3 regions of the Paenibacillus sp. YSY-4.3 genome follow, and region 3 is predicted to be linked to each of the others. Evidence: predicted binding sites of a transcription regulator. Region 3 holds the regulator's gene; each other region holds the start of a gene.
What was found. Region 3 encodes Rex, which represses fermentation and respiration genes when NADH is low (regulators of the CRP and FNR family bind a similar motif). Its sites were predicted from a motif close to TTGTGAAATATTTCACAA; they were not measured.
Positions count from the first base shown of each region.

Region 1 (10,654 bases), on a different contig from region 3:
CCTGCCGTCAGCAGCCAGACTTCGTTCGCATCCCAGAAGGGACCGATCGAGTTGATCATCACCCTTCTCTCCATATCATTTTTGGCCAGAAACCGAGTACTCATCCCTACCCCGAAGTCAAAACCCTCAAGGAAGAAGAAACCGATAAACAAAACTGCAACGAGGATGAACCAGAGCTCATTAAGAGATAGCATGGTATCCCTCCTTACCATATGGATCTGCCGATTGCTCATCATCGTTCACATTGTCGGCATAAGGGCCTTTCTTAATCACTTTGACGAATAAATAAACCATGACTGCAGCCAATACCGCATAAATAGCGGTGAACGAAATAAGTGAGAACAGAATCTGTCCTGAGGTGACGCTCGGCGATATACTGTCCTCTGTCCGCATATAGCCGAACACCGTCCACGGCTGACGCCCGATTTCCGTCATAATCCAGCCAGCTGAATTCGCAATAAACGGTAGGGAAATCGCCCACAGCATGATACGGTAATACCATTTATTCGGACGATCCAGCTTTTTGCGCCATGCCAGATACGCGCCATACATGCCGAGTACAATCATTAGCGATCCCGCAGCAACCATAATACGGAAGCTCCAGAAGGTGGTTCGTACGGGAGGAATATAATCCCCTGGTCCGTAGGTTTGCTCATATTCAGCCTGAAGCTCGTTCATCCCCTTAACTTCACCAGAGAACTCACTATAGGATAAGAAACTGAGCAGATAAGGAATTTTAATCTCAAATGTGTTTTCACCCGTCTTCGGATCGATATGTGCATAGACCGTCCACGGAGCCGGGTCACCACTTTTGCCCCACAGGCTTTCAGCGGCTGCCATTTTCATTGGCTGGGTTTTCACCAAATATTGTGCCTGCTGGTGACCATACAATGCTGTACCAAACGAGGCAATTAGGCCAAGTATGACTGCGATGGTAAACGACTTTTTAAAGAACTCCACATCTTGACGTTTCAACAGCTTGTAAGCACTAATCCCCGTAACGACGAATGCCCCAGTTGCAAATGCACCCAGCACCGTGTGCGGGAATTCCACCCACAGCTGACCGTTGCTGATCAGCGCGAAGAAGTCGTTCATTTCCGCCCGCCCGTTATTGATCTCAAAGCCGACGGGACGCTGCATAAACGAGTTTGCCGCCAAAATCCAAAAGGCTGATGCAACCGTGCCGAGGGATACGAGCCAAATGCTGAGCAAATGTACTTTTTTGGATAGACGATCCCATCCGAAAATCCACAACCCGATAAACGTCGATTCCATGAAAAAGGCGAATAGCGCTTCGACGGCCAGCGGAGCACCGAAGACGTCGCCTACAAAGCGCGAGTAGTCCGACCAGTTCATGCCGAACTGAAATTCCTGCAGAATCCCGGTTACGACCCCCACGGCGAAGTTGATGAGGAATAATTTGCCCCAGAACTTAGCCATGCGCTTGTAAATTTCTTTCCCCTTGGCCACATACATCGTTTCCATGATCGCGATGAGCAACACCAGACCTATGGACAACGGCACAAAGAAGAAGTGAAAGATTGTTGTTGCCGCAAATTGGATACGCGCAAGCATTACCGGATCCATAAAATACACCCTTCTTTCATCTTTGGTTTCACTATTGTGAATTCTATCACGGATTTATGAAAACAAACGGACAAAAAGTAATCGTTTTGTGACAAGAATCACATGATACTGTGTCCATTGTGTTAACGGAGCTGGGAAACCGCATCATGACAAGGTTTTTTCGATACATTTGCATTTGTGGAGATATTGTGAATGGGCGTTTTAGCAACGACAGCGATTAGTATCTTTTGCCTTTGACCGTAACTTTTCATCCCTATGAAGCGTCTAAACATGAGGTACCGAAAGCTGGAAGTGGCTGCGTACTCATTTATATCATTCGTTCAAATATTTAATAGAAGGAGTCATTATATCACGATGAAATTGAAGAGTATTTCCCTAGCTGCTGCGCTCCTCGTCTCACAGGGCGCATTGGCTGTACCTGCCGTCCTGGCGCAAGCGCCCATTTATGGTTCAGTCGTCCAGGAGGAGAACCTGCCAATTGATCAGGTACATACTTTAACGAATGCAGTAGCCACCGGATCTGCGGATTCGAACGGCGCATCGGGGCAAAGTCCAGCAGGCGCAACTGTGCCGGGCAATACCGAATCCGACAATGCAGAACCTGGCATGATTAACGGAGGATCAACCGAGCCGCAAGCTCCAGAAGCTCCTGGAACTCCACAGAAAACCGATGAAACGACAGGCAACCCAGCGCCGGATGCTTCCGTGCCGGGCAATCCGTCCGACACCTCCGCCGATAATTCGTCTGCTCCGCCAAGCGGAGGAGGCCAGCTTATTCTATATATGAACAGCACGCGCATGGAGCAGGACGGCCAGGAGTACACCTCGTCCCAGCCTATGACCGTGAAGGACGGCGTATCCTATGTCAGCATTCGTTCCCTGGTCGACCGGGTCGGCTATCAAATCGCCTATGACTCGAAGACGAAGGAGACGATTATCAAATACGGGGACGATGAGCTCCGCTTCAAGACCGACAGCAAGACCTACCGCGTGAACGGCAAAGCGATGACGATGAAGGGCGCAAGCTACCAGGACAAAGATGTGTTCATGGTGCCGCTCACCTCCATCACCCAAGCCCTCAACATTTCTTATAAAGTAGAAGGCAAAAAGGTCATTATGCAGCTGTCCACCAAACCCGTTGCTTCCTTCACTGTGCTGAACGACAAGATCATAGCCGGTGAAACGACGGTGCTCTATCAAACAAAGTCCTCCTCTCCTAAAGGCGTGCAAATCGTCGATGAGAGATGGGAAGGACGGCAAGACATCTTTACGTCGGCCGGCACTTACACGGTTTCCTATTCTGTCCAGGATGCCAATGGAGAGTGGAGCGACCCTTACATCCGGACGATCGTCGTTGCCAATCCGAATGTTCCCCCTGTAGCCCAGTTCAAGACGAACAAGGACGAATACAAGATGGGCGAGCCGATTACGATTACCGACCTGAGCTATGACGAAGACGGCGAGATCGTTGACCGGCAATGGATGAACAACTATCCGGCTTTCTTTACGCCGGGACCGGTCACCATCCAATTGATTGTCACGGACAATGACGGGGCCTCCATGAAAATTGAGCATACGATCAATATCACGACGGAGACGCTGTATACGAAGGATGAATTCTCCAAGCTCTTCACCCCGATCGGCAGCAACTTTACGATCAACGGTGGAGAAGCCCTCGGCTACGAACGGCTCTCTTACACTTATTCGACGGAGCCGTATACCCTGTTCAAGGATAATGGCCCTGAGCCTGTATACTCCGAAGGTGTGCTGTACCGGGACACGATTAGCGGCCTTACTCGGGTTATGACACACCATGTCAACAAAACCGAAGAGAAGGGCAAAGTCTATATTATCGCCAAAAATAACAACGAGGTTCCGGCCAAACTGGAAATCATCACCTCAGGCATGGCCGGCCCGGATATTTATGCGGAAATTACCGGAACGAAATCCGTTGCCCGTTATTTCGAAAATTACAAGAACGACAGCAAGAAGCAAACGATCACGCTGGCTCCCGGTGAGAGCAAAATCATCTTCGATGATATGACCAAGTTAGCGATGAAGCCTCAGGAGACGATCTCTTTCCTGGGCGATCTTTACAGCGACTCGCCAATCGAGTACACCAGCGTCTTCGTCAAAGACGGCCAAGACCCACTCGCAGTCGTTGACACGCTGCCGGTGCTCGATCCGATTCAATCGGTCATGCGCGGCACATTTACGGATTCCACGCGGATATTCGAGCATTACGAAACGATCGGCGGCAAGAACTACCGCCTGTCCCTAACGGATAATTCCGCCGATCCTTTCCAAATCGGGGCGGACACGGTGCTGGGCGTATCCAGCGTCAATGCGGGCAACTACGGTGTTATCTATAAAATCAAGCTGCGCGTAGCGCCCCGCACGCTGATCACGTTCAATCCGCGCGGAGGATTGTATATGGGAGCCGCTTTGATCAACGGCAACCTGGTCAGTTTCTCCCATACGGGCAAAGACAATGTTTCCAGTCAGACCAGCGTACTGCATCGTACCGGAGATTCCGAGGAAATCGTAGAAATTTGGACGACGCCGTCCTCAGGAAGCAACTTGCCATTTTCGATTCTGTTCATGCCTCTTCCTGAAATTAAGCACTGATAACTCATATCTATATAATAAAACAGCCACCCCTCGCAGCAGCATTGCTGCATATCGGGGTGGCTGTTCTATTTGACGATCAGTACATCCGAGTCATGCCGGGATGTAGTGCAGCTCGAACCAAACGATTGTTGCGCTACATGTCGACAGACATCTAGCTGCTGCGGCGGGTCCTGCCATCTATGACATGGCGGAAAGCTAGCCAGGGGTGCTTGAACAGCATCCGAGCCCCAGCATAGCGCATGACCCGCTTAATCTCCTCCCGTTCCTGCGGGGCGTAGCAATGGACCGGGCAGTTCGCGCAGGTCGTCTTCGCTTCGCCAAAGCGGCAATAAGTTAGCCGCTTCTGGCTGTATTTATACAAAGTAATGCATTCATCGCATAAGAGTTTCTTTCCCATATCCATTACCGTATGTCGCTTCTCCGCCTTCGGGTGCACACCCTGACAATAAATCAAAATCATATGGGCAGCGGTCTCCTTCTCACGGCGGATTCGCGGCCCGTCCTGCATTGCTGCTTTCGCTTCAGATGTCATGATTTAAGTCCAAGCCTCCTATTTAGCTGCCGATGACTTGAATACTCGGCTCCATGTAACTGCATTTAGTATGAGCAAAATAACCAAATAAATATAGACACCATAACTTACAGAAGCAGCTGCCACATGAATAAAAGCGATCACGGCGAGCAGCAGCATTAGCATGAACATACGTAGGCCTTCGCTTTGTTGAGCAGCCTCGAAGGGCTCGGAGAAAGGCAATGCCTTGGATAGGTAGGCAAAGGAAACGACTGAGAAGAGCATGATGGCAAAGCCAAACGCGATCAGATCCGGAATGATAGCCGGGCCGAACAATAACGCGAAAATGACGCTCTCTAGTACATAAATCGGCAGAACGAGCCGAATCAAGGCCGCTAGGACCGTTCCCCGGTGAATAGCTGACCGCTCGGCGATCGGAACAGTGTGATAAATCCAGGCCGCCTTATGCTTACCGGAATAACGCAGCATCATAATCACCGTCGGGACAAGCAGCGCGCAGGAATAAATGAACAGATACAGCTTCGTTCCAGGCAGCCCCTGAAGTCCAACGTCCCTTAGCTGCGCAAATATGAATATAAACGGAAAGATAAGCGAGAAGCCTAGAGAAGGATATACCTTCAGCTTGAATTCACGCTCATTGCCGATCATCGTCCAGGCAAAACGGAAAAAGGCTTTTTCCTGTGGGCCTACGGGAAGAATGCCTGCGACAAATTTTTTCCAGCCCCCTCCGCCTTTATTGCTTGTCTCCCCTGGATCGGCCAGCTTCTGGAGATTTCTCTCCAGCGAAGGCATCAGTTTGACATAAATGGCAATAGCCAGAACCGGTACGAGAATACCAAGCAGCGTAAAGAAAATAAACAGCGGATCACGATTTCCTTGCAGAAGCACCTCGAACGGAGCGCCAAACCAGACCGGCACGATCACAATCTGCCACCATTTCGGCTGGAACACTACATCAAGATTTACGATGTCAAATAATCGGATAAGCAGCTGATAGCCGATCGTGATCGCAATCGTAAGGCCAATTTGTACATAATTGATCATGTCTTTCAACTTCTCTCCGTCGAAGAAGCGCAGCACCACAACATATAGCATCGCGGTGAGTACGACGACGAGCAGATCCATAAGGATTAAAGCCAGCAGAAATACGATAAAGAACAACACACCATGCTTCACCAGGCCGACAACGAGCGGAATGATTCCGAGAGCCCCGGTCAGAAATACCATGTAGATGAACACATGAACGGTCTTGGCCATCGAAAGCGTCTTGCTGCTGATCGGCTTCGTGCCAAGAATATTCCGGTCCCGAATGTCGAGCAGCACGGAGGAGAAATCAGAAATCAGCGCAGTAAACGTCATAAACATAAAAATACCGAAAAGCAGGCTCATTTGAAAAATATAATTGTTGCCGAGCAGAATGAACGGCGTGCTGAACGCACCGAATATGCCATAAATCCACAAGGAGCCAAGGAAATTATTGCTGTCCTTCGCCGTCTGACCATCAGCGGATTTCTTCCCTTTCCTTTTGTTCATAAAGGAGGGGACTCTACGGGCGTCCATCATCAGCTTGACCTGCAAAATATGCCGCATGACGTCGTAATCCACGCCAGACTTCTCAAACAGGCCCCGAAAGCGATCCAAAACGAGCAATGATTTGTAATTTTTCATCCGCTACACCTCTTGGACGATGTTTACAAACTGTTCGGCGATGGCCCGATGGTCATTAAATCCGGTCAGTTGGTTGAATATTTGCTCCAGCGAGCCTTCCTGGCTTCGTTCCTTGAGATCTTCAAAGGTGCCATCGGCCACAATTCGCCCGCCATCGAGCAGGATGATTCGGCTGCTGATCTTCTCAACGACCTCCATAATATGCGAGGAGTAGAAAATCGTCTTGCCATTGGCAGCCAAGAGCGCCAGCAATTCCTTGACCACCATTACGCTGTTCGCATCCAGGCCGCTTAGCGGCTCGTCCAGAAACAGAATATCCGGGTTGTGCAGCAAGCTCGAAGTGAGCAGTACCTTCTGTTTCATCCCTTTGGAGTACGTCGCGATCCGCGTATCCAGCACATGGCCGAGACCAAGCTGCTCCAGCAGTCTCCGCCCTTTCCTCTCCGCATCGTCCGCCGTCATCCCGTACAGTTCCCCGATGAACGTTAAATATTCCCGGGCCGTCAGTGTGTCGTACATCTCGGCAATTTCAGGCACATAACCGATTCTGCGTTTATATTCCACATCCCCGTCCTTAGGGCTTTGACCCAGGACGAGTACTTCACCATCATAGCCTTCTACCAGGCCAAGCATGATTTTCACCGTTGTGCTCTTGCCTGCCCCGTTGGGTCCGATATATCCGATAATTTGTCCCGGGTAAACCTCCAGATCAATTCCGTTAAGTACATACCTGCCCTCGAATTTCATGCGCAAATCCCGAATCGAAATCAGAGGTTGCCTTGGTTCATTCATTCCCTCAGCCCCTTCTTCAGCAAATGTTCTTAATTCATATTATCCAGGATATGTATGCTTTTCTCAATCATACTCCGAAACAAAAGAGACTGACCCCATGCCACAGCATGGGGTCAGTCTCAATATATTAAGGCAGGAAGAAGGAATTAGGACTCTTTCGGCAGGAAGCCGCTAATATCTACGCCAAGCCCTTGTGCCACACGCATGCCGTATTCCGCATCCGCGCGGAAGAAATTGCAGACGGCACGAAGCTGAGTTTGCTCCGGGGTCTGGCTGAGGTCATTGACCAGATTCTGAATCAGATTGTTCTTCTCCTCGGCGGAGAAGCTGCGATACAATTCACCGGCTTGCGTGAAATCGTCCGTCCTGACGATGCGCTCGCGCCCCGCTTGCCCGGATAGCGGCATTACGCTGTCACGGTAAGCCGGCGCTTCCTTCGGACCATCGTCGAAGCTATTCGGCTCGTAGTTAATCGGTGACGGGTCCTGCTTCACGTTCATAAGGCCGTCTCTTTGATGATTCCGCACCGGAGCATAAGGGCAGTTGACCGGAATTTGCAAATAGTTTGCCCCCAGGCGGTAACGCTGAGTGTCCGGATAGGAGAACAATCTGCCCTGCAGCAGTTTATCTTCAGACGGCTCAATGCCGGAAACGAGTACGCTAGGCGAGAATGCAGACTGCTCCACCTCGGCGAAGAAGTTGTCCGGGTTCCGGTTCAGCGTCATCGTTCCAACCTTCACCAGCGGATAGCTGTCTTCCGGCCATACTTTCGTAGGGTCGAGCGGATCGAACCCCCAGCGGTCCAGGTCCTCTACTGGCATTAGCTGCACATGCAGCTCCCACTGCGGGAATGTGCCCTGCTGGATATTGTCGTACAAGTCACGGGTTGCATGGTTGAAATCCCGGCCTTGCACTTCGCCGACTTCGGCAGCGGAGAAGGTAGCGACGCCCTGCTTCGATTTCCACGTATATTTCACGTAAGTCACTTTACCTGCGGCATTCACCCATTTGAAGGCGTGCACGCCGAAGCCGTCCATTTGGCGATAGTTGGCCGGGGTCCCGTTATCCGAGAAGAGCCAGGTCATCATATGCGTAGATTCCGTAGATAGCGTCATGAAATCCCAATAGCGGGCGGGATCCTGAATGTTCGTATCCGGCGCAGGTTTTAGGGAATGAACCATATCCGGGAATTTGATCGCATCGCGAATGAAGAATACCGGCAAATGGTTGCCCACGAGATCATAGTTTCCTTCCTCAGTATAGAACTTCACCGCAAAGCCCCTTGGGTCGCGCGCCGTCTCCGGCGATCCCTGTCCGTGAATGACCGTCGAGAACCGAACGAATACCGGAGTCTCCCTGCCAGCTTCCTGCAGGAAGTGCGCCCGAGTATATGGGGTCATGCTGCTCTCTGTCACGAACACCCCATGCGCTCCAGCACCCCGGGCGTGAACGACGCGCTCCGGAATGCGCTCGCGGTCGAAATGCGCCAGCTTCTCGAGCAAATGGTAATCCTCCAGCAGCGTAGGCCCGTTCTGCCCCGCCGTTCTTGAGTTCTGGTTGTCTCCTACAGGAGCACCCTGGTTCGTTGTCATCCAATTCGTCATCTATATCATCCTTTCAATTTACTATTATATTTAGACTTAATCTAAGTTCTGTAATAGATATTACCATAATCCAGCGTGCGATTGCATGAAGGTTAAATGAGGGATTCATGAAGTTAGATGGCCGAAAATGAAGTTGAATATAAAAAAACCGTGCTTGAATTATAAAAGCATGGCTCTTTGCTCATTAATAAAGTATGAAACGAAAACAACTGTAGAACTTTAAAATTTCAAGAGGTGGGAGCCCATGCCTGAGTCCTTTATTAACGGATACAAAATGCATTACATTGATCGAGGAACGGGAACGGCCATCGTGTTCATCCATCCCCCGGTATTGACCAGCAAAAATTTCCAATGCCAAATTCAGCATTTGTCGAACCATTTCCGGACCATCGCTTTTGATATTAGAGGCCATGGCCAAAGCCAGCCCTCCGAAGACAACATCACTTATCCACTAATCGTCGAGGATATCAAGAAGTTACTGGATGAGCTGAAAATCGATAAGGCTTGTTTATGCGGCTACTCGACAGGCGGCTCGATTGTGCTCGAATTTCTGTTAACTTATCCTGCACGTGCATTAGGCGGAGTAGTGATCGGCGGTATGTCGGAAGTAAGCGACAGGAAGCTGAGGAACAAAATATTTCTCGCCGCTGCCATCTCCCGTGCCGGCGCGGCTGGTGTGCTCGCCTTATCCATCGCCTGGAGGCAAGCAAGAACAAAGCTGTCCCTAGCGCGGCTATTATATAAAGATGCCAGGAAAGGAAACGCCAAAAGCGCTGTCCAGTATTATCGATACAGCTTGGGTTATAATTGTACGGCACGATTGGGAAATATCAGCCACCCCATTCTGCTGATTTACGGGGAGAAGGACAAACCATTCTATCGGTACGCCCAGATGCTCCAACAACGATTACCGAACAATGAGCTCGTCTTTATTAAAAAAGTCAGCCATCAAATCCCTACAAAAGCAGCGGAAACATTAAACGGGTTAATCCGGCAATTCCTTGACCGCCTTGATCAATAACAATCAGAAAAACCTCGCCTTATGGCGAGGTTCTTCTGTTGGATTTATCAGATTGGGGTTCTTAAAATCCATTTTACGAGCGTTAGCCCTTTAAGCCCGTGGTCGAAATACCCTCCACGAAATATTTCTGAGCAAAGAAGAACAACAGAATGCAAGGCACGATGCTTACAACGGACATCGCCAGCACCTGGTTCCAGGACACGGCCGACGAAGCGTCCAGCGACAACCGGAGCCCCAGCGATACGGTGAACTTCTTCACGCTGCTGATGTAGATGATCGAGTTGAAGAAGTCATTCCACGTCCACATGAACTGGAATATGCCTACCGAGAATATCGCTGGCTTACACAGCGGCAGCAGCACCCGGGTCAGCACGGTAAATGAATTGCAGCCGTCGATGGTCGCTGCTTCGTCCAGATCCCGAGGCAGGCCGCGTAGAAACTGGATCATCATGTAGACGAAGAAGGCGCCTGTGGCGAATGCCGCCGGAATAATAAACGGCATATACGTATCAAGCCAGTTCATATTGTTAAACAAAATATATCGTGGAATCATGATCGAGGCGTTCGGGAGCATCAATGTCGCGATCATAATCGAGAACAGCAATGTTTTTAGCGGAAACTCAAATCTGGCAAACCCGTAGGCAACGACCACGCTGGAGATAATTGTGAATATGACCGTTGGCACAACCAGAATCAAAGTGTTGATAAAGAAATCCTGAAAGCCATACTGCCCCGTTCCCTGCCAGCCCAGAGCGTAGGAATCCCACACGTAGGTCGTCGGCAGCAGCTTGCTGGAGCCGAATATATCGGCATTTGTCT
Region 1 is NZ_BAABMC010000004.1:422,333-432,986, reverse strand. Features, by position in the region: gene cydB (cytochrome d ubiquinol oxidase subunit II) at 1-194, opposite strand, end outside; gene ACYUJT_RS16330 (cytochrome ubiquinol oxidase subunit I) at 181-1,587, opposite strand; gene ACYUJT_RS16325 (copper amine oxidase N-terminal domain-containing protein) at 1,942-4,215, shown strand; gene ACYUJT_RS16320 (nitrous oxide-stimulated promoter family protein) at 4,370-4,750, opposite strand; gene ACYUJT_RS16315 (hypothetical protein) at 4,769-6,418, opposite strand; gene ACYUJT_RS16310 (ABC transporter ATP-binding protein) at 6,422-7,210, opposite strand; gene ACYUJT_RS16305 (catalase) at 7,357-8,814, opposite strand; gene ACYUJT_RS16300 (alpha/beta fold hydrolase) at 9,059-9,835, shown strand; gene ACYUJT_RS16295 (carbohydrate ABC transporter permease) at 9,918-10,654, opposite strand, start outside.
Region 1: a site for Rex is predicted at 1,674-1,691, ahead of ACYUJT_RS16330 (cytochrome ubiquinol oxidase subunit I). Genes of this name have one in related genera too.

Region 2 (10,654 bases), 210 kb from region 3:
GCGTTCCTTCAAATTCAACTCTTCCAGAATAGGACCGATGTCGAGAACCAAGCCTTCTTTGGCGTATACGCCGATATCCGGGCTGCCGAAGGCATCAAAAATATCCGGAGGATTGCCAGCGGCCATTTCACTTCTAAGCTTGTCTTTCCGGTTAACCTCGCTGTCCACGCCGTCCAGCTTGAGCGTCAAACCAGGAACCTGCTCTTCGGTCTTCTTCTTAACGGCCTCCAAGCGAGCCAAGCGTTTTTTGTTCGGCTCCCCGATTTCGATGTGGCGCATTTTCAGCTCAAATGGCTCCGTTTTGCTGTTTTGCGGCGCATTCCCGCCATTGGCGCCCGTATTTACCGGCTCCACGGCGTTGTTGCTTTTTCCACAGCCCGCCACCAGAGCACCGGCCACGAAAATCAGACTTAACATCATAATCAGACTTTTTCTCACTGTTTGACCTCCCTAATAAATGAGTAGCATTTCTTTGCACCCTCATTATAAAATAAGGCTTCCGGCCTGTAAGGATGACAAATCCACTATTAGAGGGGATATTTCTATGGACTTCATCACAAGCGCCCGCCGCCCTGCTCAAAGCAAAAAAAAGACGCCCCCAGCCGCGATCAGCCGGTGGAGCGCCTTATTCTTATAACGACTTCATCATTTCGAAACGCCGCTGTTCTTGCGCACGGGGGAGATGAACCAGTAAGCCATGCCCACAAATACAATACCGCCTACCATATTTCCTAATGTCACAGGAATCATGTTATGCAGCCAGCCGGCAATCGAAATGGTTTCCGGATGGTTCGGCAGCAGGACCGAGAGGCTAAGCAATGTCATATTCGCGACGCTATGCTCGTAACCGCTGGCAATGAAGGCAAAGAGGCACCACCAAATCAGCACCAGCTTGGAAATGTCATCCTTGGCCCGGTTCGCCATCCACAGCGCCAGACAGACCAGCCAGTTGCACAATATTCCGCGAAAAAACAGCTCTGATATCGGAGCAGCCATCTTCTTCGCGGAGGCGGCGAAGATCAAATGCTCTGGTCCGGCAGCCTTGAACAAACCTGAACCGACGATGAGCAGGCATAACGCCACCGCTCCCGCCAAGTTGCCAAGGAACACGATCGCCCAGTTCTTCAACGTGTCGCCCGGGGTCGTCCGCTTAGCCAGCGTGCTGATCGTAAAAAACATGTTGTTGCCCGTAAATAGCTCCGAGCCGGCAAATACGACCAAGGTGAGGGCAATCCCGAAGGACGCTCCCATAACGAGCGATTGAATAGGGGATTCCGCTTTGGCCAGCGGAGCTCCGAGACTAAAGATGAGAATGATTCCGAGCCCCACGTAGGCACCGGCGAGCAAGGCGGATACGATGTACCTCGGTAGGCTCTCCCGCATCGCGTCTCTTTTCTTGACTGCCGCTTCAATGATCGCCTCTATATTTTGCGTATACATAACAGTTCTCTCCCCTTTGCTCCCATCTTTCTTATAAAACGCGTGTAGGGTCCTATGCGCTGATCCAGACGCTGCCGTCCTCTATTGTCACCGTATGCACCTTTACCTGTCCAGTGTCCGGGGCTTGAACCAGCCCCGTAGTCAGGTCGATCTTCCAATCGTACAGCGGGTCGTATAAATAATGCCCCGACACGATGCCCTCGGCCAGCGGCCCGCCTTTCGGATGCGGGTTCTTATTCTCCACGGCGTATAAGCGGTCGCCGGAGTCGCGGAATACGGCGATTTGCTCGCCGTTTAATTCCACCACCCGCCCGATCTGCTTCATAAACAGTTCCAGCGTGCCTACATGGTGCATGGTCTCCTGCTTTGCTCCCATATCCATTCTCCTCTCCGATCGTTATCCCTTCATTTCTACGCTGTGGAACATTTTGCTGCGGCTGTCATGATCGTTCAGTATTTTGCTCCATGGCTCTTCCGCCTGCTTCAAGGCAAACTCGACGCGCTCCATCAACGCCTGGCGATTGCCCAAATCGTCGACGACTACAGCCTTGATTTGCGCTAGGCCGATTCGCTCGACCCATTCCGAGGTTCTCTCCAAATAATTGCCCGTCTCCCGATAATATTGAATGACGGCACCGCATACCTCGATCAGCTCCTCATCCGTCTTCACCTTGCAGAGCGAATCTGCCAGGCGGGCCTTGATGCCGCCGTTGCCGCCAATGAAGATTTCCCAGCCTCCGTCGTTGCCGACGATGCCGATATCCTTCGTGCAAGCTTCCGCGCAGTTGCGCGGGCAGCCGTTGACGGCCAATTTGAATTTGGCCGGGTAGTCGATCCGCTCGAACTTGCGTTCCAGCAGCGCTCCCATGCTCATCGAATCCTGGGTGCCGAAGCGGCAGAACTGCGAGCCTACGCAAGTCTTAACGGTACGCAGCGATTTCGCGTAAGCATATCCCGACGGCATGCCGAGTTCTTCCCACACTTTCGGCAGGTCCTCTTTTTTCACGCCAATCAAATCCAAACGCTGCCCGCCGGTCACTTTAACCACCTTAACATCGTATTTCAAAGAGACATCGGCGATTTTCTTCAGATCCTCCGGCGTCGTTACGCCTCCATACATCCGCGGCACAACCGTATACGTTCCGTCCTTCTGAATGTTGGCGTTCATCCGCTCATTCACGAAGCGCGACTCCTTCTCGTCTTCATGGGTGTCCGGGTAGATCATACCCAGGTAGTAATTCAGCGCTGGACGGCACTTCGAGCAGCCTTCCGGCTGATTCCAGCCAAGGACATTCATGACCTCTTTGGTCGTCTGCAGCCCCTTCACTTTGATTTCGGCGACGATTTCGTCGCGGCTCAGCGTGGTGCAGCCGCAGATGCCTTGTTTCGCTGCGGTTTTAAACCCGTCTCCCAGCACATATTGCAGAATTTGTTCGACGACCGGCTTGCAGCCTCCGCACGAACGGGTCGCACCGGTGCAGGCCTTGATCTCATCCACGGTCGTTAAGCCTTGGTTCGTAACCGCATCGACAATATTCCCTTTCGTTACCCCGTTGCAGCCGCATACGATTTCATCGTCGGCCATCGTTTCGACCGAGGCCGATTTTTTTGCTCCCCCACCGCCGCAGCAGCCCGAGCCCATCAACGTATTGTACAGCTCGTCGGTCATAGCGGTTTTTTGCTTGATCAGCTTTTGCAGCTCCGCGGAATCGGTGATATCCCCGTATAGTACGGCGCCAACCATGACGCCCTCTTTGAGCAATATCTTCTTGTACGTGCGCTTCCAGTCATCCTTGCTCGCGATAACCGTATGCTCGGGTCCGTCGATAAACTCGCCGGTCGAGAAAACGTCCACGCCGGAGATTTTCAATTTCGTGGATACGATCGAACCTTCATAGGCGGCGGTTTCTACGGCGCAAATATGCTTGGCCAGCACCATTCCCTGCTCGAAGAGCGGAGCCACGAGGCCGTAACATACACCGCGATGCTCATTGCACTCGCCTACCGAATATACATCCTCCAATGATGTCTGCATGTAATCGTTGACGACGATCCCGCGGTTCACTTCAATACCGCTGTTCTTGGCCACCTCGACGTTCGGCTTGATGCCTACGGCCATCACGACGAAATCCGCGTCCAGCACAGTATCGTCGGTAAAGCGAAGGCCGCTCACTCTCTCGCCGCCAAGCAATTCAACCGTCTGCGCCTGCATTTTGAACTTGATGCCCTGACGTTCCAGCTCTGTGCGCAGCATAAGCGCCGCCTGATGATCGAGCTGCCGCTCCATCAGGTCCTCCATCAAGTGGACGACCGTCACGTCCATGCCCAATTGCACAAGCCCTTTGGCCGCCTCAAGTCCAAGCAGTCCCCCGCCGATGACGGCCGCATTCTTATACGTCTTGGCCGCCTCCAGCATTTGATTGCAGTCCGCAATATCGCGGAAGCCGATGACGCCCTGCTTGTCGCTGCCGGGAATAGGCAAAATAAACGAGTTTGATCCTGTTGCGATAATAACCTTGTCATAAGGAACCCGCATTCCCTCTTCCGTCACTACTTCCTTGTGGGATTCGTCGATTTGTACGACTTTGGTTCCCGTGTGCAGCGTAATACCGTTATCGGCATACCATTGCCAGTCATTAAGCACGATATCGTCGATCGTCTTGCTTCCCTCAAGTACATAGGAGAGCATGATGCGATTGTAGTTCGGATGCGGCTCGCTGCCAAATACCGTAATTTCGAATTGTGTTGTCAGCTTTAGAATTTGTTCGACTGTACTGATTCCGGCCATCCCGTTACCGATAACGACCAGTTTGGGTTTATGAGTATTCATATCGAGGAATGCCTCCTTCTTAACTAGAGCCTTCGGTTTCCCATTCATGATGTAATTATATAATTAAAATTTAAATGACATTGTGATTACATTCACATTAATTGTGAATATTATCACAAAAACTGTCACATTTTTCTTGCGTCCCCGCTTGCATCTTGCATTTCGCGAAGATTGCCTCTGCTGAAACTTTTGGCGGTATCTTCGCGAAATGGGACACCTCAATGAAGAACAAGATATCCAGATTAAATTCTGATCAGCTCCAACTGCACATGATCATGCGGGTTAAGGCGCATTTCCAAACCGTTCTCTTTAAGCTCTTTACTATTTACCTTTAAAATCCACACCTCATGCATGCCTGGCTGTTGTCCATTAACTGCGATAATCTGCTTGTTGTTCAAATTGAATGTGACGATTCCGCTCATTCTCAGCAAGTCCCTTACCGTAATGTTATCTTCATACCGTTTCACGTAATGCAGCCGTTCCCCGCCGCCGGCGACGCCGTGATTCACCGTTAAAATAAGCGCTCCCTGTTCTGTCAGATCCGCTTCGCTGCTCACCGTCTTGACATAGATGAGAATAACGTCGCCCTTCTTCAGCTTTGTGTTCCAGTCCTCCGGCTTCAGATCCTTCTTGTTTAATTGGACGCCCCATTCCAATGTCGTATCCAGCGCTACGTCCCCGACGGACAAAATCCCCTTGCCTTCATTCATAAGCTGGATCGACTGGCTGCTCTCCAGCGCTTGCCGTACGGTAAGTCCCTCCATATAGTCGAAATGGATACTGCTCGTTACATCCGGGATCAAAGTACTTCCATCTATTTTTAAAGTAATGTCATCATGCTCTTGTTTTTGTTCCACCGGAGCCGGAGGCTCCTCTATAGTCTGCACCGTACAGCCCGTGCCAAGCAGAGTGAGGATTATGGTCATAATCGTAATAATACCCGTTTTGTAGTTCATGTCTGCACCTGCTTTCCGTAAATGCCTAATTGAGTATTCTCTTTCTAGCATAACGGACTCGACTGCAGTTCTCAAACATGAATGTCGGATCAATCCGCTTTACAACGCATATGATAGAACCATAACTAACAGCTTCCTAAACAAAAAAAGGCCCCCCTTATCAGGGCAGCCCGTTCTTAAACAATAGCATGATAACTTTGTTATTCGTTTTTTAGCACATCGTGGTCAACATAGCGTTCGCCATTGAGCTCACTGATTAATTCGATGGCCACTTTAGCTCCGTCGCCTGCGGTAATGATCGTATGGACGCTGACCCCGGCAGCCGTGCCCGCTGCCCATACCCGCGGTTTGCTCGTTCTTCCTGCACCATCCGTCTGGATCACCGTCTTGATCCGCGGCTCTGTGCCATCCTTCAGTTCGAGCCCGATGGAGCTGGCCAAATCGGTCAGGACGCCCGTAGCCAGAATAATATGGGATGCTTCAAAGCTGCGGCCTGACTCCGTCTTTACGGTCACTTTCGAACCGCCATTGGTATCAATGACCGTTACCTTCTCTTCGATGAATTTGGCCCCGAACTTCTCCGCCTGTTCACGTCCAATTTTCAGTAACTCCGGACCGGATATTCCTCCAGCTCCATAATGATTCTCGATCCATGCCCGTTTCGTCATGCTCGTATTGCTGTCAAGCACGAGGGTCTCCTTCCCTGCCTTTGCCAGGAACAAAGCTGCGCTGGCTCCCGCTGGCCCTGCTCCGATCACAATGACCTCAGCCACAAGTACACCCACTTTCGTTATTATTCGTGCCGATCCGTCACAGGTAACGGCACGAAGCTTATTCGATCCACTGCTCGGCCCAGCATTGAACCTCGCCCATGACCGGACCCAATGCCAGCCCTTTTTCCGTCAGCTCGTACTCGATTCTCACCGGCGTCTCCGGATATACATGGCGTACGAGAATACCTTCATTCTCCAGATCCTTCATGCGTTCGGACAGCATTTTATCGCTCATCGACGGGATCAAGTTGGAAATGTCCTTGAACCGCTTCGGCCCGCTCATCAACGAATGGATAATCAGTCCGTTCCAGCGCTTGCCCAAGATCGAGAATGCCGACTCGAACCGCGGACACAACGTATGATGCGCATCTTCCATTGTTCTTCACCTCTCTACCCGAGTGGACTCGGAAAGCCAAAAACTTACGTTTAGTTAGTATATATCAACCTTAACATATTTTCTACACCGTGAACACTGGGATAATATTCGATTATACCGTAAAAAGAGCGCGGAGTGAATCCGCTTTAAGTTCCATTTCTTCATACCTTCCGACTTGTTACAGACCACCTAATAAAAAGCGGCTACCAAGGCGGTAGCCGCTATTTCTAGTATACTGCTTCCTTAACCAATTATACCCACCACATATCGGCGGCGGAATCCTCGATAATGATTCCCTGCAAGTTGCGTGCCGCCTTCGTGAAACCTTCCTCAATTGACATTAACCCGTCTTCATGCTCGATGCTGATTACGTAGTCGTATCCTACCAAGCGAAGAGCGCTGACAATGTCGCTCCATGTCTTAAGATCATGGCCGTATCCGACTGTACGGAACTGCCATGCCCGGTCCATCATTGCCGTGTACGACTGCATATCCGTAATGCCGTGCATATTGACGTTGATCGGATCTACAGAAGTATCCTTGGCATGGAAATGGTGAATCGCTCCGGCCCGGCCCAGAATGGAAATCGCCTGTACCGGGTCAATGCCCTGCCACCACATATGGCTCGGGTCCAGGTTAGCCCCAATTACTTCGCCTGCGGCCTCGCGCAGCCGCAGCAAAGTGCCCGGCGTGTGAACGGAAAATCCGCCATGAAGCTCCAGACCGATTTTTACATTCCGGTCAGCGGCGTATTTTCCCCATTCTGTCCAATAAGGGATCACCTTGTTCTTCCACTGCCAGTCCAGTATTTCCTGATAGTCGTTCGGCCAAGGGGCTACCGGCCAGTTCGGATACTTGGCATCCTCATGGTCGCCCGGACAACCCGAGAATGTGTTTACAACCGGAACTTCCAGCCGCTCTGCCAGCTGTACCGTCTTGACAAACACATCATGAAATTCCTTGGCGATCGCCTTCTGCGGATGCAGCGGATTACCGTGGCAGCTCAGGGCGCTGATGATCATGCCCCGCGATTCCACTGCTTTCTTGAAGCGTTCCAAAGCCGCCTTATCCTCAAGCAGCACGTCCGGATTGCAGTGGGAATTGCCGGGATACCCGCCGGTCCCGATTTCCACAGCTTTCAGCCCTTGCGCTGCGGCCATATCCAGCGCCTCTTCCAATGAACGTCCGCCAAACAGAACGAGAAATACTCCTAGTTTCATGGATGAACCTCCTTAGCCCATTAAATTAGTCAAAATATACCGTTTTGCCAGTTCTCGCGGAGGTGTAGATCGCCTCCAGAATTTCGGTGACCACAAGCGCTTGCTCCGGCTTAACGAGCGGCTCCTTATCCTCAAGAATCGCCTCAACCCAAGCTCTTGCCTCGCGGATGGAATCGGTCTCTACCTCGCCGTCGAAGAAAGCTACGCCGCCGGCGCCCAAGTCAACCTTCGTCTCGTACAAGCGGCTCAGCTTCTCTCCGTTGATCCGCAGGCCGTCCTTCATGTCGGCTCCGCCTTCCGTACCGCAGAGCAGCGTTTTCGCTTCGCCCGTCTCCACCACGTTCAGCGCCCAGCTGGACTCCAGCATGATAGTAGCCCCGTTCTTCATCGTAATGAAGCCAAACGCCGAATCCTCAACCTTGAACTCCTCCGGATTCCAAGGACCGAATGCGTTCGCAGCATTTTCGCGGCTGCCGAGCTTATGGAATACTGAGCCCGTGACGCTTTTCGGCTCATAGTTATCCATCAGCCATAACGTCAGGTCAAGCGCATGCGTGCCGATATCAATGAGTGGACCTCCGCCTTGCTTCTCTTCGTCCAGGAACACGCCCCACGTCGGTACGGCGCGGCGGCGAATGGCCAGCGCTTTCCCCAAGTAGATGTCGCCAAGCTCCCCAGCCTCGCATAGCTGCTTCAAATACAGGCTGTCGCTGCGGAAGCGGTTCTGGTATGCAATACTCAGCTTCTTCCCGGTACGCTTAGCTGTATCGAGCATTTGGCGCGCCTGCTCTGTGGTCTTGGCCATCGGCTTCTCGCACATGACGTGCTTGCCGGATTCCAGCGATGAAACCGTAATCTCAGCATGCGAATCGTTCGGCGTACATACGTGAACGACATCCACGTCTTCCTTCAGCAGCTCGCGGAAGTCCGTAAATACTTTGGCGCCTTCCACGCCGTATTCTGCCGCGGCTTTTTGAGCCCGCTCTTCTATAATATCGCAAAAAGCGACCATTTGAACCTCAGGCAGCTTAGCCAAGCTTGGCAAATGCTTGCCGTTAGCGATTCCTCCACAGCCGACGATGGCTACTTTTAACGTTTTAGACATTGATTTTTCCTCCCTCTTGAACATAACCTTTAATCCATTCCATGCTGACAGCAATGCTGTCCAGCGAATCTCCGGCGCAGTAATCCTGCTCTACGATGATCCATTCCACTCCGTCTGCGGCAGCTGCGTCCGCGATCGCCTTGATATCTACAATTCCCCGGCCCAGTTCCACCGTTTCGGCAGATCCGTCCTCTTTCTTAACGATATCCTTCAAATGCAATAACGGAATTCTGCCGCTGTACTTCGCTATGTACGCCAGCGGATCGAAGCCTGCATAGGTTACCCAGCAGGAGTCCAGTTCAACCTGAAGCAGCTCTGGAGCGACGCGCTCATAGATCGCGTCAAGCACCGGCTGGCCGTCCAGCGTCTCTGTCAACTCGAACTCGTGATTATGATAAAGAAGCACCAGCCCTGCATCAGCACAGCGTTTGCCGATCACTTTCAAATCCTCAATGACCTCAGGCCAACGGTCCCGCGCATCCTCAGCCAGGAAAGGAAAAATAAGATAACGGTTGCCGATCGCTTTGTTGAACGCAATCTCTTCTTCCAGCGCGTTGAGCAGGCGGTCGTACGAGGTATGAGCCCCGATGACGGTTAGCCCCGTCTCCTTCAATAATTCGGATACCTGCCCGGGTGTACGCCCGTAATAACCGGCAAATTCAACGCCTTTATAGCCGAGTTCGGCTACTTTGCGCAGCGTGCCTTCAAAATCCTTCTCCAAATGATCTCTAACCGTGTACAACTGCAATCCTAATTTCGCCATGTTGTCACCTCATATAATAATTGGATTGAATAAAACCATTACCAAGAAGCTGCCTCTTGCCAGGCCTATACAAGTACTGCCTTGTCGGCTGGGCGATAAGCCCCGATCGACTGCAAAGATGAAGCGCTTTCCAGATGAATATGCCTTTCTTCTTTAGATGAGGCGAGGAAAGCATGCATCGCTTCAAGCACATGGTATGCAAGCTTGCCGCTGGCCCGGTGCTCCCGGTTCTCGAGAATCGCTCTGGCCATGTCTTCAATCCCTTTGCCTCTCTCGTTAGCGCCTCCGGCAAAAGCAGGCTCAACAATGCTCCATTCCTCGGAGTCATATCTGCGGATCTTCACCTCGCCGTCAAAGCAGTTCGGATCAGGAACAAGCAATGACCCTTCCGTTCCATATATTTCAATGCGAGGTAGCGTGCTGCCTCCAGGAACGTCGAAGCTCGTGATCATGGTGCCGATAGCCCCGTCCGCAAAATCAAGCGTTCCGCTATAATGCGTCGGAACATGCACGGGAATCCGCGTGCCTGCCCGCGGTCCGGATTTCACAATACGCTCTGGGATCAAGCTTTGCGCCGAGCTGCTGATGCGAGTGATCGGCCCGAGCAAATTGACCAGCGCCGTCAAATAGTAAGGCCCCATGTCAAACATCGGCCCGCCGCCCTCCTGGTAGAAGAAATCCGGGTTTGGATGCCATCCTTCCGGTCCTGCTCCCATCATGAATGCCGAGGCCGCGACCGGACGGCCAATCCGCCCTTCCTGAATCGCCATCCGGCTAGTCTCCAGTCCAGTTCCCAGAAACGTATCGGGAGCACAGCCTACCCTCAGCTGCTTTGCCTCCGCAAGTTCCAGCGTCTGTTTGGCGTCTTCAAGCGATATCGACAGCGGTTTCTCCACATATACATGCTTGCCATGCTCCAGAGCGGCAATGTTGATCGCCGCGTGGGAAGCGGGAATCGTAAGGTTGAGGATCATGTCGATGTCCGGGGACTGCAGCATCTCTTCCACGGAGTATACTTGCTCAATGCCGTATTCCTTGGCACGCTCCTCCGCCTTCTCCAGCAGCAAATCGGCCAATGCCGTCACTTTTACTACATTGCTGTCCTTCAAGTAATTCAAATAGGCTGGGCTGATGTTCCCACATCCGATGATTCCAATTCTCATGGCTGTCATTAGAGTTACCCCCAGAAGC
Region 2 is NZ_BAABMC010000003.1:422,684-433,337, forward strand. Features, by position in the region: gene ACYUJT_RS12740 (ABC transporter substrate-binding protein) at 1-438, opposite strand, end outside; gene ACYUJT_RS12745 (formate/nitrite transporter family protein) at 646-1,440, opposite strand; gene nirD (nitrite reductase small subunit NirD) at 1,493-1,816, opposite strand; gene nirB (nitrite reductase large subunit NirB) at 1,838-4,270, opposite strand; gene ACYUJT_RS12760 (hypothetical protein) at 4,513-5,226, opposite strand; gene ACYUJT_RS12765 (FAD-dependent oxidoreductase) at 5,427-5,999, opposite strand; gene ACYUJT_RS12770 (winged helix-turn-helix transcriptional regulator) at 6,058-6,375, opposite strand; gene ACYUJT_RS12775 (sugar phosphate isomerase/epimerase family protein) at 6,627-7,595, opposite strand; gene ACYUJT_RS12780 (Gfo/Idh/MocA family protein) at 7,621-8,700, opposite strand; gene ACYUJT_RS12785 (sugar phosphate isomerase/epimerase family protein) at 8,693-9,463, opposite strand; gene ACYUJT_RS12790 (Gfo/Idh/MocA family protein) at 9,529-10,635, opposite strand.
Region 2: a site for Rex is predicted at 4,372-4,389, ahead of nirB (nitrite reductase large subunit NirB). Genes of this name have one in related genera too.

Region 3 (10,654 bases):
GGGCTACAGTAACCGAGGCGAATTTGAATTATATCGGAAGCATCACGATCGATGAGGATTTGATGGAGACGGCGGATCTTCTTGAGAATGAGAAGGTGCAGATCGTAAACAATAATAACGGCGCGCGTCTGGAAACCTATGTCATACCGGGACCGCGCGGCAGCGGAGTGATCTGCCTGAACGGGGCAGCAGCCCGGCTGGTACAACCCGGAGACAACGTGATCATCATTTCCTATGCGCTAATGTCTGCGGAAGAGCTGCGAAGCCATAAGCCGACCGTCGTGTTCGTTGATGCGAACAATCGTCCCGTAGAGACCGCGAAAGAGGAAGTACACGCAACGATTCGTTAAGGCTGTGTTTTCGCGGCCTGCGTTATGCAATTAATGCCTTCGGGAATGAAAAGCCCCCCGGGAACAAAAAATGAACATAAGGCCTCGCACTGATTTCATTTTCGTTAAAGGGTGGGTTGCGGATGATGTTTCAACATGTGTTTGCGGAAATGAATGAAATGTTGGATGAAATTGCCCGGCATTACCCGATCGCCCAAGGGGCTCATAAGCATGAACTTGCCCGAAAGTGGCATCTTCTGCGGCAAATGAGCGATAGCATGATTGAAGAATGGCTTAATTTCGAGGAGAAGATGGGAACACTGCGCCAGTCCGGTATTAGTCTCGAAGAGAGATATGAGCTGGATTATCCGGAAATGAGTGCTGATGCTTTTGTCAAAGGCCAGGGATATTATAAACTGCTGATGTTTCCCCAGTCCCTGGATCAGTTCCAGGCCGTTCTTAAGGAATATCCGGACAGTTTGATCGGCCGCACTTATTTGGCGATGTGCCATCTCCATCTGGATGAAAGCGAAGAGGCTGCATTTTATTTTGAGGAAGTCTTAAGGAGTGCGCCAAATAAGCGGTTGCGTTCCATTATTTACAATGCGCTTGGCTGCATTGAGGCGAAAAGTGGGAACCGCAGCAAAGCGAGGGAGTTTTTCACACTTGCTCACCATAGCGACCCCAGCTTGCCTGAACCTTTAGCCAATTGGGAGGCCTGTCTGCACAGTACAGGGAAACTTCAGTATGGGACCCAGCTTACCAAGTTGCTGTAAGCGGGGCCGGATGGCAGAAGCGATGCGGGAATCCGTAGTTTTGCGGCGCATCGCTTCTTTTGTATTCATCTGTATTAATTTTCAAAACGTCCATCTTCTGTTATGCTGTTAAGAGAAATAGAGACTGGAACGAAAGGGACCATAGAACAGAAATGAAATATGCTGTACTTGACTTTGAGACAACGGGCAATCAGTCCTCCGATGAGATCATTCAAGTTGGACTTGCCATTATAGATGATAATTTGACCGTTTCCCAGGTATATCATTCGTTCATTAAGCCGACGATACCGATTCCTCCATTCATTACAGGATTGACGGGGATTACCGAGGATGATGTCAAAGATGCGCCGGACTTGGATGAAGTCATGATGGAAATGGTTCCGCTTCTAAACGATGTCGTGCTTGTCGGCCACAATGTAGCTTTTGATTTTAACTATCTGCAGAGCGCGCTGGACAAAACAGGTTACCTGCCATTTACCGGTCGTATTCTGGATACGATGGATTTCTTGAAAATATTATATCCCTCTCTCGGCTCATACCAGCTCGGGCTGGTATCCGCAGAGTTCGGCGTGGAACATGACCGCCCTCATCAAGCCGACAGCGACGCGCTTGCGACGGCTTATATATTCCTGAAATGCCTGGAGGAATTGAATGGTCTGCCGCTTCTGACACTGCAGCGGCTCGCTGATTTGTTTGCAGGAGAAGACAGCGATTTGGGCTGGTTCTTTGATGCGACACTGCAGGAAAGGCAGCTTCAGGGCGAACAGGATACGGATGGGTTTGCGTATTACCGCCAATACGCTTTGCAAGTGGAGGATTGGATGGATATTATGCCCGCTCGGGCCAATATGCTAGACAATCCGCTTGAGAACGTCAGCTTTGCAGAGTTTTTGGAGCAGGTGGGGGAGCGACTGCGCGCCAAGCTGCCTGGGTATGAGGAGCGTGAAGCGCAGAACATGATGTTAGCGGAAGTGATGCGCGCTTTCGATGAAGACAAGCACCTGCTTGTCGAGGCGGGAACTGGTACGGGTAAATCGCTCGGGTATTTGCTGCCAGCCATTTATCACAGCGTGAAGCACGATGAGAACGTCATGGTCAGTACGCACACTATTAATTTGCAGGAGCAGCTTCGCGAGCGGGATGTCCCCTTGCTAACGGAGGTTGTGCCATTTCCTTTTCGCGCGGCAGTATTCAAGGGAAGACAACACTATTTGTGTCTGCGCAAATTTGAACATAAAATAAGTAGAAGAGATTTTGTAGCTCCCAAAGAAGATGTCTTGACCGCGGCACAGATGATCGTGTGGCTCACCCAAACCGAAACGGGCGACGATGAAGAACTGAATTTGGGCAACCGCGGTGGCGATTTCTGGGAGACGGTGGCCAGCGAATCCGATTCCTGCCTAGGGCGTTCCTGCCCATGGTTTCGCAAATGCTATTACCACCGGGCCAAGCACGAGGCCGGCGTAGCTGATGTCGTCATCACGAACCATTCCAAGCTGTTTACGGATATCCAAGCGGGGCATCAGTTGCTGCCGGCATACGAACGCCTGGTCATTGATGAGGCACATCATTTGGAGGATGTGGCAGGAAAGCATCTGGGACTTAATATGAAATATTTCACGGTCGTGCACACATTAACCCGCCTGTTCAAGGACAGCAAAACAGGACAATTGCCTAATTTGAGAATGCTGCTGCAAAATACGCCCGGCGAAAAAACCGCGGATTGGTGCAGCGTGATCGACGGCATTTATCCTTCGCTGCTTGACGTGAAGGAAAGCTGGGATAAGCTGAGCGAAATGCTGTTCACTTTAATGCCGGAACGAAGCGATGCGGCTCCTGGCGACCCGGGGCAATTCGTTTTGCGCTTGCTGCCCCACAAGAAGCCTAAGGATTGGGATACGCTCAGCGCGCTTGAGAATCATATTTATGTGCTGCTGGGCGACATCGTCCGCAAAGGTGAACGGATGCTAAACGACATCCGTGACGAGCAGGATGACTATGGGGCGGACAGTTTGCTGACGGATATCAACGGCCTGTTCAAGGATTTGGCGACAGAGCGGGAAGCGATTCGTTTGTTCATGAAACTTGATGACGAAGATACCGTTTACTGGATCGAAGGAAACGGAAATTACCGCAGCCGGTCCTTGCAGATTTACGCAGTTCCAATCGATGTGAGCCAGCAGCTCAAAAACTATTTCTTCGATAAGAAGAAGAGCGTGGTCATGACATCGGCTACGTTATCCGTGGATAAGTCTTTCCAGTACATGATCGAACAGCTCGGATTGCAGGAGGCCGCTGACAGCGACCGGCTGCTGACGTCCATGCTCCCTTCTCCGTTCAATTACAGGGACCAGGCACTGCTCGTCATCCCGCGTGATTTCCCAAGCGTCAAGGGCAGTGTTGGAGATGAGCACTTCGTGAGCATGCTGGTGCGGTCGCTTGCCGATACTGCCGTAGCGACGCGCGGCCGGATGCTGGTGTTATTTACGTCATACCGGATGCTTCGTCAGGTATATGACCCGCTGAAGGAGCAATTATCCTCCGAGGGAATTACCGTCATTGGCCAAGGAATGGACAGCGGCAGCCGCACGAAGCTGACCCGGAGATTTCAGGGACAGGAAGCGTCCGTGCTGCTCGGCACGAGCAGCTTCTGGGAAGGCGTGGACATTCCGGGGGAGGCGCTGACCAGCCTGGCCATCGTCCGCTTGCCGTTCCAGCCACCGAACCATCCGCTGGTTGAGGCGAAGAGCGAGCGTCTTCAGAGGGAGAAGAAGAACCCGTTCATGAAGCTGTCTGTGCCGCAGGCCGTTATTCGCTTCAAGCAGGGGTTTGGACGTCTGGTGCGTTCTTCTCAGGATCGCGGGATAGTAGTAGTGTACGATACGCGCATCTTGGAATCATACTACGGAAAATATTTCTTATATTCGCTGCCTGGACCGAAAATGGAACATATGCCGATCGAGCAAATGGTACCAAGAATTTCCGAATGGCTGGACGTTCACGAAGTCCAAGAGGTAAAGAAGCAATAACCGTAATTCATATCGCACCATTATAAGGGGAGAAAAGCTATGAAATCAGAAAAAATTTCCGATGCGGTTGTACGCAGATTGCCAGTGTATTTGCGTTTCCTCAATGAGCTGAGTCTTCGTGAAGTGCCAACGGTATCCTCTCAGGAATTGGGCCAAAAGCTTGATCTTAATCCTGCGCAAATTCGTAAGGACCTCGCTTATTTTGGGGATTTCGGGCGCAAGGGCATCGGTTATGACGTGTCCTATCTCATTGAGAAAATCCGGCAGATCTTGAATCTGGATCAGCAGATTAGTGTGGCTCTTGTCGGGGCCGGTAATCTGGGTCAAGCGCTGTCTAACTATAACGCCTACTTGAAGGACAACATGAAAATCGTAGCGGTATTTGATGCTGCGCCGTCCAAAATCGGCACGAAAATCAATAATATTACCGTTCAGCCGATCGACGAGCTGGTGAAGACGGTACAAGTAATGAACATAAGGATCGGAATCATTACGGTTCCTGATTTCGAGGCCCAGCGCGTAGCGGATCAACTCGTTGCCGCTGGCATCGGGGCGATTCTTAACTTTGCGCCTACTATATTGAAGGTACCGGCGGAGGTAAGAATTCATGCGGCCGATTTCACGACGGACCTGCTCAGTCTTGCCTATTATTTGAATGACGGAAAGGAACTTACTTCAAATGAGTCGTAAACTGCTAATTACAGGCGGTACGTTTGCCGTTCTGGAAGAAAAAGAACCTGTCGTTAACGGCTATATGCTCGTTGAGGACGATCTCATTACCTATATCGGACCCAACCGGCCGGAAGGCTGCGAGAATGCTGAAGTTGTGGATGGAAGCGGTCTGTTGTTTATGCCCGGTTTGATCAATACGCACGGTCATGCGGCCATGTCGCTGCTGCGCGGTTATGGCGACGATATGGTACTGCAAAAGTGGCTCCAGGAGAAAATGTGGCCGATGGAGGCGAAGTTCACGGGCAATGACGTGTACTGGGGAACCGCGCTATCCGTGCTGGAGATGATCAAGGGAGGAACGACGACCTTCCTCGATATGTATGATCATATGGATCGGGTCGCGCAGGTGACGGAAGAATCCGGTATCCGCGGGGTGCTGATGCGCGGGGCGATTGGGCTGTGCCCGCCTGACGTACAGAAGCAGAAGCTGGATGAAGCGGTTGCCTTCGCCCGGAATTGGCACGGTAAGGCGGACGGCCGGATTACGACGATGATTTCGCCGCACGCGCCTTATACCTGCCCGCCGGATTACATTGAACAATTCGTGCAGGCTGCACATGATCTCGATTTGCCGATGCATACGCATATGTCGGAGACACGGGCTGAGGTGGAGCAAAATGTCGCTGATTACGGGGCAAGGCCCGTGGAGCATTTACTCAAGCTGGGCATGTTTTCACGCCCGACCCTTCTCGCGCATGGCGTTCATTTAACGGATGAAGAGATTGAAGTGCTAGCTGCTCATAAAGTAGCTATTTCGCACAATCCGGGCAGCAACCTGAAGCTGGCTAGCGGCGTAGCTCGGGTTCCTGAGCTGCTGAAGGCAGGGGTTACTGTTTCGCTCGGAACCGACGGCGCAGCGAGCAACAACAACTTGGACATGTTCGAGGAGATTCGCCTCGCTGCTTTGATTCACAAAGGAGTAACGGGCGATCCGACGGCCGTTCCTGCGCTGGAGGCGTTGCGGATGGGAACTGAATACGGGGCAAAATCGGTGTTCCTTAATAATACGGGCAAACTCGCCGCAGGAATGAAAGCGGACTTCATTGCCCTTAACACGGAGCAGGCGCATTTTGTACCGAGAACCGATTACGTCTCCCATGTCGTGTATTCCGCCGGACCGAAAGATGTGGAGCATGTATGGGTCGACGGGAAACAGATTGTGAAGCATGGTGCGTGTCTCACCCTGGATGAAGAGCGGATTCGCCATGAAGCTCAGGCGGCTTTCGAAGGTCTGTTATCCAGATAGCCTCAAGCTTGTTTAGGAAAGGAAGAGAAGGTTGAAGAAGAGAACCAAATGGATACTGCTTTCTATCCTCATCCTGCTGCTCGTACTCTTTGGCCTTCATCGTTTTTATGTCTATGTCATGCAGCATACTTGGAATGAGGAGTCAGCAGCGATTCAGACGGCTAAGCAGCAAACGGGCATCGTATCGGTCGACAAGACGTGGAAATCGGTGTGGGACGAGATATGCTGGGTAGTCCAGGGGAAGAACGAGAACGGAGAGGACCTGATGGTCTGGCTGCCGGAAAGTGGAGAACCTCATGAAGAGCTTCTGTCTGGCGGAACGAGCGAGCAGCAAATCAGGGAAATTGTCAAGAATGAGCTGCCGGGAATCAGAATCGTCAGGCTCATGCCGGGCATCTATGAGGGCGAATACGTATGGCAGCTTTTTTACAAGGAGAAGGAGCATCATTACTATCAATTTTTCAAGTTTAGCGACGGCTCGATTCTGCCTGATAAATTTACGCTGCCGAACCGTTGATTGTGGTGCGGCAACCAAGAAAGAAGAAGAACCTCGCTCTATTGAGCGAGGTTCTTTGTTATTTCCTAAAAATTTTAAATATATTCATACTTTGGCTTCGATATTGCATGTTCAATATGTTATACTCTTACTTGTAGCTTGTGATAGATCAAAGTATATCATTTCATGCAAGTATTTATATATATATTAGGATAGGAGGAAGCTGCGAATGAAATTACGTATCGGACAAACTGTTGCTATCGCTGCTGTCTCTGCCGTATTGTTGTTTGGTGGTTGGTTTGCCTATCGCCAATGGGCGATTGAGGCTCCGTTCCAAAAGTTGGTCAAGCAATATGAGGGCGTGAATCATGTTCAATTCAATATTACCCCGAAAGAGGTAGGGTTGAAACTTGACCTTGCTGCGGGGACGGATATGGGCGGACTAATTCGTCATATTGAGAAAGACGGCAAGAAGCTGCTGGGCAACCGTAACTTAAAGCTGGAAGTGACGGATCATTCGACGCCGGATTTGGACAAAATTTGGAGCGAAGCGCTTTTTTCTGTTGCTCAGGCGATGGAAAATAAACAATATACCGAAATACAGCGTACGTTGGATCAGTTGGAGCAGCAGCACGATGCGCTGCAAGCAACCGCTGATATGGATAATGAGAACGTCTATGTAACATTAACCGCTGGAACTGTTAGCAAGTACGTTATTTTACCACGCGTTCCGCAGAAATTGGGGGTGTGGCCGAATGCGTAAATGGATGTGGGAGGTCATTGCTGGAGTCGTTCCTGTATTATTGATTTTTATGGCTTTTATCGGCTTCAACGTAGTGCCGCTTATCGTCGCTCTTTTGATGGTGGGCGGGGTATTCACTGTGCTTAAAATGCGCGGAGGCATTGCGATCGGTGCAGCCCAGGAGCGGAAGCGGAAGAAGGCGGGACCGGCCAAACTCACCTTCGAAGAAATCGGCGGCCAGGAAAGTGCGAAGCAGGAGCTTCAGGAAGCGCTTGATTTCATGGTGCGTCATGAGGAAATCAAGCAGTTCGGCATTCGGCCGATCAAAGGGATTTTGCTGACAGGCCCTCCGGGAACGGGCAAAACACTGATGGCCAAAGCTGCGGCCCACTATACGAACGCTGTCTTCGTTGCCGCATCTGGCAGTGAGTTCGTAGAGATGTACGTCGGGGTCGGGGCAGGGCGGATTCGTGAGTTGTTCAAGGACGCGCGAACGCGTGCCGCTAAAGAGAACAAAGAGAACGCGATTATATTTATCGATGAAATCGATGTGATCGGCGGCAAAAGAGAAGGCGGCCAACAGCGCGAATACGATCAAACGCTGAATCAACTGTTGACGGAAATGGACGGTATTTACTCTACGGAAGCGCCGCGCATTTTGCTCATGGCGGCGACGAACCGCAAGGAAATGCTGGACAGCGCGCTGCTGCGCCCGGGGCGATTCGACCGCCATATCCAGGTCGACTTGCCGGATAAGAAGGGCCGCATGCATATATTGGAACTTCACGCCGACAATAAACCGCTGCACGAAAGCGTGAGTATGGAGAAGGTCGCCGAGGAATCCTTCGGATTCTCAGGGGCCCAGCTTGAGAGCGTGATGAATGAGGCTGCAATATATGCGATGAGAGAAAATGAGAAGGAAATCGAGCAGCGTCATTTATCGATGGCGATTGACAAGGTCATGCTCGGTGAACGGACCGACCGGGTGTCTACGGAGGAAGAGAAGCGGCGCGTAGCGATTCATGAGCTGGGTCACGCGATCGCCGCTGAGGTCGTGGCGCCGGGAAGCGTGAACCAGGTTGCGCTGAGTCCGCGCGGTAGAGCGCTTGGTTATGTCCGGCATAATCCGCAGGAAGATAAGTATTTGTATACGAAAGCATATTTGGAAGGCCAAATTATTATCGCTCTGGCCGGGGCGGCTGCCGAAGAAATCTATTATGGGGAGCGAAGTACCGGTTCCAGCAATGATTTTGAGCAGGCGATCAACATCGTGCATACAATGATGACCTCCGGGTTAACATCACTCGGCATTGTCAACATGGAGATGATGACCAAAGAAGTGCTCATGAAGGAGAACGCCGCCATTTTGGACGATCTTGCGGCTCGTTCAAAACAGCTGCTTCTTGATCATTCGGCAGCGTTCGACAAGTCGCTAGAGATCCTTTTGCGTGAGGAACGCCTCTCCGGGGAGCAATTTAGATGTCAATTTGGTGACAGTGTTCTTTTACCGGCATAATTCATGTGCCGGTTATTTTTTTTACTTTTTGTCCGTGCTAAGATATTATTATATGTTGGGTATAAAACATTGTATTATTCGACATGAAGGGTACAATATTATGTGTAGACGATGAAAGGATGGAGCGAGAGAACCATGAACTTCAAAAGAATAGGTGTCATCGGCGGCGGTACGATGGGTCAGGGGATCAGTGAAATGCTGGCAGCCAAAGGACTCGATGTACTGCTCGTGGAGGAAACGCCTGAAAAATTGGACCATGCTTATAATATGATAGAGACGAGCTTGGATAAGCAACTGGAGAAATGGGCTATAACCAAGGCCGAGAAGAAGTTGATCTTATCCAAAGTTCATAAAGTAACTCATCTTGCCGAACTCGGTACCTGCGATATGGTGATCGAGACCATTTCGGAGGATTTGGATGCCAAAAAAGAGGTGTTCAAACAGTTGGATCATGTGTGTCCGAGCAATATCATTCTGGCCAGCAACACGTCCACGCTAAGTTTGACGGAGATCGCCGGCTCGACAATGTATCCGGAGCGCGTGATCGGCATGCACTTTATTTATCCTGTTTCCAAGATTAACCTCGTGGAAATTATCCGCGGACTGAAAACCTCGGATACGACGTTTGAAGAAACAAAGCATTTCGTGGAGGAAGTTGTCGATAAACGCGGCATCATGGTGTATGAATCGCCAGGATTCGTCACTTCCCGCATCATTTGCGTCATGATTAACGAAGCGCTGCACGTGCTTGGCGAAGGCGTTGCTACGGCAGAAGACATCGACAGTGCCATGCGCGTCGGGTACCAGTTCCAGTACGGTCCGCTTGAGATGGCTGACCGTTTCGGCTTGGATTCCGTATTGGCGGCGCTTGAGCGCATGTTCCGCGAATTCGGCGATTTGAAATATCGTCCTTCCTACGTATTGAAAAAAATGGTTCGCGCCGGCAGTTTGGGTGTGAAGACAGGTGAAGGATTTTTCAAATACGACAAGGATGGTGACCGGTTATGAAAGTTCTCGTAATCAACGCGGGAAGTTCTTCCCTGAAATATCAATTGTATGACATGAATGATGAATCCGTATTGGCGAAAGGTCTCGTCGAACGGATCGGCATGGACTCCTCGATTCTGACCCACAAGCCGACAGGCAAGGAGGAAGTTACCGAGGTTAGTGATATTCTGGAGCATACGACAGCGATTCGCAAGGTGCTCGAAAAGCTTACTCATAAAGAGCATGGCGTGCTCCAAACGATTGATGAAATCGATGCAGTGGGCCACCGGGTTGTGCATGGCGGTGAAGCGTTTAAAGGTTCGGCTCTAATTACCGGGGAAGTTAAAACCGAAATTCGCCGTTTATTCGATTTGGCTCCACTACACAATCCTGCATGCATGATGGGGATTCAGGCTGCCGAGTCAAACCTGCCGAACGTGCCGCAAACCGTTGTATTTGATACGGCATTCCACCAGACGATGCCGAAAAAAGCTTATTTATATGCCATCCCTAAGGTGCTGTATAAGAAGCATAAGGTTCGCCGTTATGGATTCCATGGAACTTCGCATGAGTATGTAAGCCAAACTGCGGCAAGATTTTTGGGGCAGAAAATTGAAGACTTGAAAATCATCACCTGCCACATTGGAAACGGAGCCAGTTTGACGGCTGTTAAGGACGGCGTCTCCATAGATACCTCTATGGGCTTGACTCCGCTAGAAGGATTAATTATGGGGACGAGAAGCGGAGATTTGGATCCCGCTGTAGTTCCTTTTGTTATGAACAAAGAAGAGCTTACGATTA
Region 3 is NZ_BAABMC010000003.1:209,533-220,186, reverse strand. Features, by position in the region: gene panD (aspartate 1-decarboxylase) at 1-350, shown strand, start outside; gene ACYUJT_RS11710 (tetratricopeptide repeat protein) at 473-1,105, shown strand; gene dinG (ATP-dependent DNA helicase DinG) at 1,258-4,134, shown strand; gene ACYUJT_RS11700 (redox-sensing transcriptional repressor Rex) at 4,174-4,824, shown strand; gene ACYUJT_RS11695 (amidohydrolase) at 4,814-6,112, shown strand; gene ACYUJT_RS11690 (cell wall elongation regulator TseB-like domain-containing protein) at 6,144-6,629, shown strand; gene ACYUJT_RS11685 (hypothetical protein) at 6,838-7,371, shown strand; gene ACYUJT_RS11680 (AAA family ATPase) at 7,364-8,866, shown strand; gene ACYUJT_RS11675 (3-hydroxyacyl-CoA dehydrogenase family protein) at 9,002-9,874, shown strand; gene ACYUJT_RS11670 (acetate/propionate family kinase) at 9,871-10,654, shown strand, end outside.